Regions from separate parts of the Devosia sp. MC1541 genome, predicted to be linked through region 3. Evidence: predicted binding sites of a transcription regulator. Region 3 holds the regulator's gene; each other region holds the start of a gene.
The links. The regulator PhoB, encoded in region 3, activates phosphate uptake and scavenging genes when phosphate is short. The targets are predictions, from matches to a motif close to TGTCATNNANCTGTCAT.
Positions count from the first base shown of each region.

Region 1 (2,264 bases), on a different contig from region 3:
GAGCGCTGCATAACCTCGGCGATTTTTTGCCGGATAATAGGGACGTCCGTATGCGCCGCCGATTGCGCTTGCGCAGTATAGAGCCCGACGACGCGCAGCTCCCCGATTGGCTCGCCGCTCGGCCCATAGCGCTTGATGCCGATGTAATCGAGATGCGCACGCCGATGGATGCGGCTGCGCAAATTGGCTTTCGTCACAAGGATAGGCTCGTCGCTTTTTGCAAAGCCAACCAGCTCCGGCGTCGAGTGGACATAGTCTGCCCCGCTGCGCACCACCTTAAAATTAGGCTCGTGGAAAAGGCCAAGACCAGGGCCATCGGCCTCGATCAACTCATCGCCCACAAGGCGGAAGTCCTTCACGCCCACAAAAATGAAATTGTAATGCGTCAGCCACTCGACAAACGCCTTTGCCTCAGCGGCCCCTGCCATTGTCTCAGGTATCGCCTGCGTTGCAGCACGCACCGCAGACAACATCGGCGATAGGTCGGTCACTGCGCTATGCACATCGCGCAGGGTTTGCGCGATCTCTTCGATCAATGCAGATTGATCGGCCACCGGATCAGTCTGGGTATGTAAAACGCTCACTTGCCGCTCGGCCGCGCTTTGCGGGCGGACAATAGGATGGGCAAACAGGCGGACATTCCCGCCGCCGCTGCGCACTGCCGCCAACACGCTGTCGACGATATAGGGCATGTCTGGGGAGATAATATCGAGCACCAGGGGCGCACCCGCGCCTGCTGGTGGGGTGACCCACAATTTCAGCTTGGTGGTGTCGATCTCTTGGAGACGCTGGTAAGTGTTCCGCAGGTCTGCCAGCAATACAGCGCTGTCGGCGCGCTCAAGATCGCTAGCGTCTATCGTCCTAAGTGCTGATTTGAGGAAGTCATTTTCACCGCTGTCGTCTGAATTAAACTGCTGAGATGTTTCTAAAATCCGTGAAATGACTTCGTCATTCATGCCGCTTGCTCCCTGACTCGCGTGCCAAGAGTAGGCCGGAAACGGGCGATATGTCTCTATCGTCTGTTTCAAACGCCCATTATGCTACGGCACTTGTTTCATCAGAATGTCACATTGGGGCAAACTGTTTCTCAATTCGGCCTGAGAACGAATTGTTAAACGCTTGTTAATGCCGACCAGAGTGGTAGTGTTAGGGGGTAAAGTGCGGAGGCCCTCATGCGCCAACTCCAACGCTATGTCTCTTACGCAGCCCTCGCGGGCGCGCTGATCCTAGGCATCGTCGTCACCACCCACGCTGGCCCATTCTTTTAGGCTAATGCAGGGTCTGCTGCGGTAGCGCCGCAAAATCTCGCGTATCGATTTCCGGCCCTTGCCAGAAGACGATGTAGAGCAGATCGCGCCCATCCTCGTCGGTGATTTCGATACAGCGCGGCACGCCGAGCTGTTCATGATCGCCTGCAATTCTCTCGATGATAGCTCGCCCCATCTCAGCAGCATTCTGCTCTGCGGCGTCGAGATTACTGTGTTCGCTGCCCACGTCATCGCGGAACAACTCGTCGTCTATGCGAAGGTTGAAATAAAAACGCGGCACGCTCGATCTCCAATCACCCAAAGATAACGCGACAGAGGGCAAAACCGTTGCCACTCCTGTGTTACCCGCTGTTTTTGGGCAGGGCATAGTTACGATTATGCCAAAGCAATGGTGTCGCTTTTGTGTTGGTTTCTGCCTCGATCAACGCTCCGGCAAACAGCACATGCGTTCCCGTTTCCATTGAACCGATCACTTCGCAGTCCACCGTCATAGCTGCGCCAAGTAGTTTGGGGTGGCCCGAGTGCCAGCGTGTCCAACGCCCCACATCGAAGCGCCGCTCTGGTGCAAGCTTGCCGGCGAAAGCGTCTGCAATATCCCTTTGATCATCTCTGAGCAGGGCCAGAGAAAAACCGCCTGTTTTGGCAATCACATCCGCCAACCGGCTGACAATATCTATGGAAATCAGGATGGCCGGGGGCTGCGCCGAAAGCGACATAACCGAGGTGACCGTACGCCCAACCATTTCATCGCCCCGTCTCGCCGTCACAACATGCACACTGGAGGCGAGAGTCGCCATAGCCTGCCGAAACTCTGCTTCGCCAACCGTAGAATTGCGTAACGGACGCATCCGCATGGTGTCGGGCAAATCAAATTCAGCAATCATCGGCAGGGTCGGTCGTTTCGTGGTCAAAATGTCTACGCGGCTCGCGTTCGGTAAAGCGTTTGGCAGGTGATGCTCTGGTGCCCATCGGAGTTCCGTTAGGCAGCAGATCAAC
Region 1 covers NZ_JABBDZ010000003.1:233,959-236,222, forward strand. Annotated here, with positions in the region: gene HKD40_RS05485 (NAD-glutamate dehydrogenase) at 1-956, opposite strand, end outside; gene HKD40_RS05490 (hypothetical protein) at 1,270-1,548, opposite strand; gene HKD40_RS05495 (flavin reductase family protein) at 1,610-2,152, opposite strand.
Region 1: a site for PhoB is predicted at 1,053-1,069, ahead of HKD40_RS05485 (NAD-glutamate dehydrogenase). Genes of this name have one in related genera too.

Region 2 (2,264 bases), on a different contig from region 3:
ACATCGTCATAAGCCGCCACCGTCTTAAACGGCGTCACATCAAATGCCGGGCTCTGTGGGTCCGGGCAATAAATATGGCTTTTCAAACCCAGCTTTGCAGCGGCCAAAGCCAACATGCGCCCAAGCTGCCCCCCGCCCAAAATACCAATAGTGGAGCCAGCGGGTAGCGCGGAATCTTGGGTCACGGACGACTACTCAGTATCAGAGGGAAATTGGGCACAGACGCCGTTTGGCGGGCGCGATGCGCCTCGAGGCGATCGGAAAGTTCATCATCGTTCAGCGCCAAGACAGCTGCCGCCAACAGCGCCGCATTGATAGCGCCCGGCTCGCCAATCGCGAGAGTTCCAACAGGAACTCCGCCCGGCATCTGCACGATGGAATAAAGGCTATCGACGCCCGAAAGCGCCTTGGAGCGCACGGGCACGCCGAACACCGGCAGTATCGTCATCGCGGCAATCATGCCCGGCAGATGCGCCGCGCCACCCGCACCGGCGATAATCACCTTAACGCCTTCAGCTTTGGCGTTGGTGGCAAAATCGACCATGCGCTCAGGCGTACGATGCGCCGAAACGATGCGCGCTTCATATTCGACTTCGAGACTTTCGAGGGTTTCTGCGGCCAGCCGCATAGTTGGCCAATCAGATTGGCTGCCCATAACAATGGCGACGGGTGGCTTGAGCATGGCGTGTCCCTCAGAGCGCTCCACAAAGCGCGGCATTAGCCCAGATTTGGCCATAACTCAAGCAGCCAAGGCCTCAAGCGATGATGTCAGGCAAGAGTATATTTTCCAGCTGAGCGATGCGGTCTTTGAGCGCCAGTTTGCGCTTTTTGAGCCGCTGGATCAGCATTTGATCGGCCATTTGAGACTGCGTTAAAGTCAGGATCGCAGCGTCCAAATCGGCATGTTCCTGGCGTTTCGTTGCCAGTTCAAGACCAAACTGGGCCTCAATTTCCTTAGTCAGGGGCAGCATTCACGCACCAACTTTGTGGGCATATCAGTTACCTCTGGTTAGCCCATGATCATGGAAAATGCATCACATTTTCGAGGACTGCCGCATGGGTGTCGACAAAGCATGAAAGATTTGTGACGATACCCAAGTCCAACACGCTGAAAGGAGTTCTTTAATGACGACTGAAGGCCACATCGCAGCGCTCGAGCGGCGCCATCAGGAACTGGATAAGCAGATCCATTCTGAAACGCAAAATCGCCTCAAAGACGATTTGATGGTTGCTTCGCTCAAACGCAAAAAACTCGAAGTGAAGGACGAACTTTACCGTCTCCAGGGCGCCACGCGGCAATAAATTCTACGAAAGGCAGAGTTTCTCTGGAGGGTCACGGCACAGCCGGGACCCTTTTTCATTTTAGTAAACAAAAGCAAAATCAATAGGATTAACGCCCTCTTAAGGGCAGACCTTCATCGTCTTCCCAAAGTGGCACACAGCGATTCGTGTGTCCTGCGACGGGAAGGCCAATAGGTTCATGACGCGTGTTCTGGTGGTTGATGACGATCCGGTCCAGTTGCGGCTCACCGCCGAGATTGCAAACCGTGCCGGGTTCAAACCGCTGACCGCCACTGGTGGCGAACAGGCGCTCTCCATCCTGCGCGAAGATCGCAAAATCGGCGCGATGATTCTCGATCTGGTCATGCCAGATCTCGATGGCATGGGCGTTATGGAAGTGATGCGCCGCGAGGGCATGACGACCCCCGTTATTGTCCAGACCGCAAGCGCCTCACTTGAAACCGTTATCTCGGCCATGCGTCAGGGTGCGGCGGATTATTTCGTCAAACCCGTAAGCCCCGAGCGTCTGGTCATCTCGCTGCGCAACGCCATGAAACTGGATGCGCTCGAATCGGCGATCCGCGCCGAGCACGCCCGCAAATCTGGCACCTTCAGCCACAAGGATATGATCGCAGCGGCCCCTGCTATGGCGCGCGTCATTACCCTCTGTGGCAAAGCCGCCAAGAGCGCGATCCCGGTCCTCATTGAAGGCGAAACTGGTACAGGCAAAGAACTTGTCGCCCGCATCATCCAAGGCACGTCCGAACGCGCCGGAAAACCTTTCGTCACCGTCAATTGCGGTGCCATTCCCCCGAACTTGGTCGAGTCGGTCCTGTTTGGTCACAAGAAGGGCGCGTTCACAGGCGCGCATGCTGACCAGAGCGGCAAGTTCGCTGAAGCCAATGGCGGCACGATCTTCCTTGATGAAGTGGGCGAGCTGCCACTCGAAACGCAGGTCAAGCTCTTGCGTGTCCTACAAGAAG
Region 2 covers NZ_JABBDZ010000006.1:45,582-47,845, reverse strand. Annotated here, with positions in the region: gene HKD40_RS08510 (5-(carboxyamino)imidazole ribonucleotide synthase) at 1-185, opposite strand, end outside; gene purE (5-(carboxyamino)imidazole ribonucleotide mutase) at 182-682, opposite strand; gene HKD40_RS08500 (DUF465 domain-containing protein) at 756-971, opposite strand; gene HKD40_RS08495 (YdcH family protein) at 1,126-1,302, shown strand; gene HKD40_RS08490 (sigma-54 dependent transcriptional regulator) at 1,481-2,264, shown strand, end outside.
Region 2: a site for PhoB is predicted at 1,074-1,090, ahead of HKD40_RS08495 (YdcH family protein). Genes of this name have one in related genera too.

Region 3 (2,264 bases):
TCCGCGATTTTCGATCGTACCGTAGTTCGTGATCACCGTATCCAAGCCGGTGATGGAAATCACGTTGCTTGTGGAGTCCAAGGTGCCACCACTTGCGATAAAGAGCGTGTCCCCGATCCCGGAAAGGCTCTGAGCACCTCCGGTTTGACCTTCACTGATGGTGATATCTCGGGCCTGCGCTGCGGTGATATTGGTAGCAGCAAGTAGGGCGACGATCGCCGGTACAACGGCAATTGGCTTTGACAACATAGTGGCGCGGCAATCTGCAGCTTTTGGCGCTGCTCAACAAATCAGGAGACACGAAGAATATTATGGTTAATTCTATGATATGAAAGGACTTTACACGTCAAGCGTCTGATTTGGTGGATTGCGTTATTGGGCCTCGTAGAACACGCAAAACAGTTTCGATGCGCCCCGCGCAGAGAGATTTTTTGGCTTTTTTCTGATCAGCGGCGACTTGCGGTGACCAGAAAACAGTGCCGAGTGTCAGACCTTGTTGTGCCTAAGGGCACGCGATCTAAGCCAGTTGCGAGAAGCGTTCGTCGAAGGAGTAGCCGGCGCCGCGGACCGTGCGGATGGGGTCGGCTTCCTTGCCACGGTTGATGGCGCGGCGGAGGCGGCCGATATGGACGTCCACAGTGCGTTCGTCGACATAGACGTCATTGCCCCAAACGCCGTCGAGAAGCTGCTCGCGGGTGTAGACGCGGCCCGGATGGGTCATGAGGTATTCGAGCAGGCGATATTCTGTCGGCCCAAGGTGAATGTCTCGGGACCCACGGCTGACGCGGTGAGTGGTGCGGTCTAGCTCAAGCTCACCAACCTTAAGCGCGTTCGTCACAAGGCTTGGGCTCGCCCGGCGCAGCAGCGCTTGAATACGGGCGACGAGTTCGGGGACAGAGAATGGCTTGACGATGTAATCGTCTGCGCCGGTGGTGAGACCGCGTACGCGCTCTTCTTCTTCGCCGCGGGCCGTGAGCATAATAATTGGAACGCGGGCGGTTTCTTCACGCGCACGCAGGCGACGGCAGATTTCGATGCCGGAAACTTCGGGTAACATCCAATCGAGCAAGATCAGGTCAGGGACGCGTTCTGCGATGGCGTGGTGCGCTTCATCGCCGGTTTCCGCTGTGACGACATCAAAGCCTTCAGCCTGCAGATTGTATTGCAGGAGCAGGGAGATGTCGGCTTCGTCTTCGACAACAAGGATCGTCGCGGGCATGGGCGTGCTCCGTCAATCGGCCCGTAGGGACCGTTACTCAATATAGGGGATTTTCGAAGAGTTCGTCACGCCGATTGGGCGACGTGACGAAATTGGCGCTTAGGCTTTGATCTGCTGACGTTGGAGTTCTTGGACGTCGCTGGTGAGCTGCTTACCAGTCGAAAGATAGTAAGCGCGTTCAGCGATATTGGTTGCGTGGTCGCCTACACGTTCAAGGCTCTTGGCGCAGAACAAAAGCTGGGTGCAAGAAGTGATGTTGCGCGGATCTTCCATCATATAGGTGAGGAGTTCGCGGAACAGGGAAGTGTGCATGGCGTCGACATCATCATCACGATTGCAAACGTCAACGGCAGCTTCCGCATCACGATTGGCGTAGGCGTCGAGCGCCTCCTTGAGCTGACCGAGCACGAGAGCGGTCATGTTACGGACGCCGCTGTAGAACGAGGCCTGCAGGTTGATCGTTTCGAGCTTGAGCGAGCGGCGGGCCAATTGCTTGGCCATATCGCCAACGCGCTCAAGATCCGACGCCACGTGGATGGCGGTGATGATCGAACGCAGGTCGGACGCCATTGGCTGACGACGGGCGATCATGGACACGGCCATTTCGTCGATTTTGCGTTGCATGTCGTCAATGCGCTGGTCGGCGATGATGGTCACGTCAGCCAGTTCGCGGTCGAGCTTGAGCAGGGCGCGCGTGCCGTTTTCGACAGCCGTTTCCACCTGACCACCCATTTCGGCGATGGCCTGCGCGAGGGCGAGAAGTTCTTCGTTATACGAGGTAACGATGTGCTCTGTGCCGGTATTGTGTGGCATGGCTGTGCTCTCCCCTTAGATTAACCGATACGGCCCATGATGTAGTCTTGGGTCTGCTTGTGGACAGGGTTGGTGAAGATGTCTTCCGTGTCGCCCTGTTCAATCAGATTACCCAAGTGGAAGAAGGCAGTCTTTTGCGAGACGCGGGCTGCCTGCTGCATCGAGTGGGTGACGATGACGATGGTGTAATTGGTCCGCAGCTCGTCAATGAGCTCTTCGATGATGGCGGTTG
Region 3 covers NZ_JABBDZ010000015.1:12,781-15,044, reverse strand. Annotated here, with positions in the region: gene HKD40_RS14130 (autotransporter outer membrane beta-barrel domain-containing protein) at 1-249, opposite strand, end outside; gene phoB (phosphate regulon transcriptional regulator PhoB) at 518-1,219, opposite strand; gene phoU (phosphate signaling complex protein PhoU) at 1,319-2,032, opposite strand; gene pstB (phosphate ABC transporter ATP-binding protein PstB) at 2,053-2,264, opposite strand, start outside.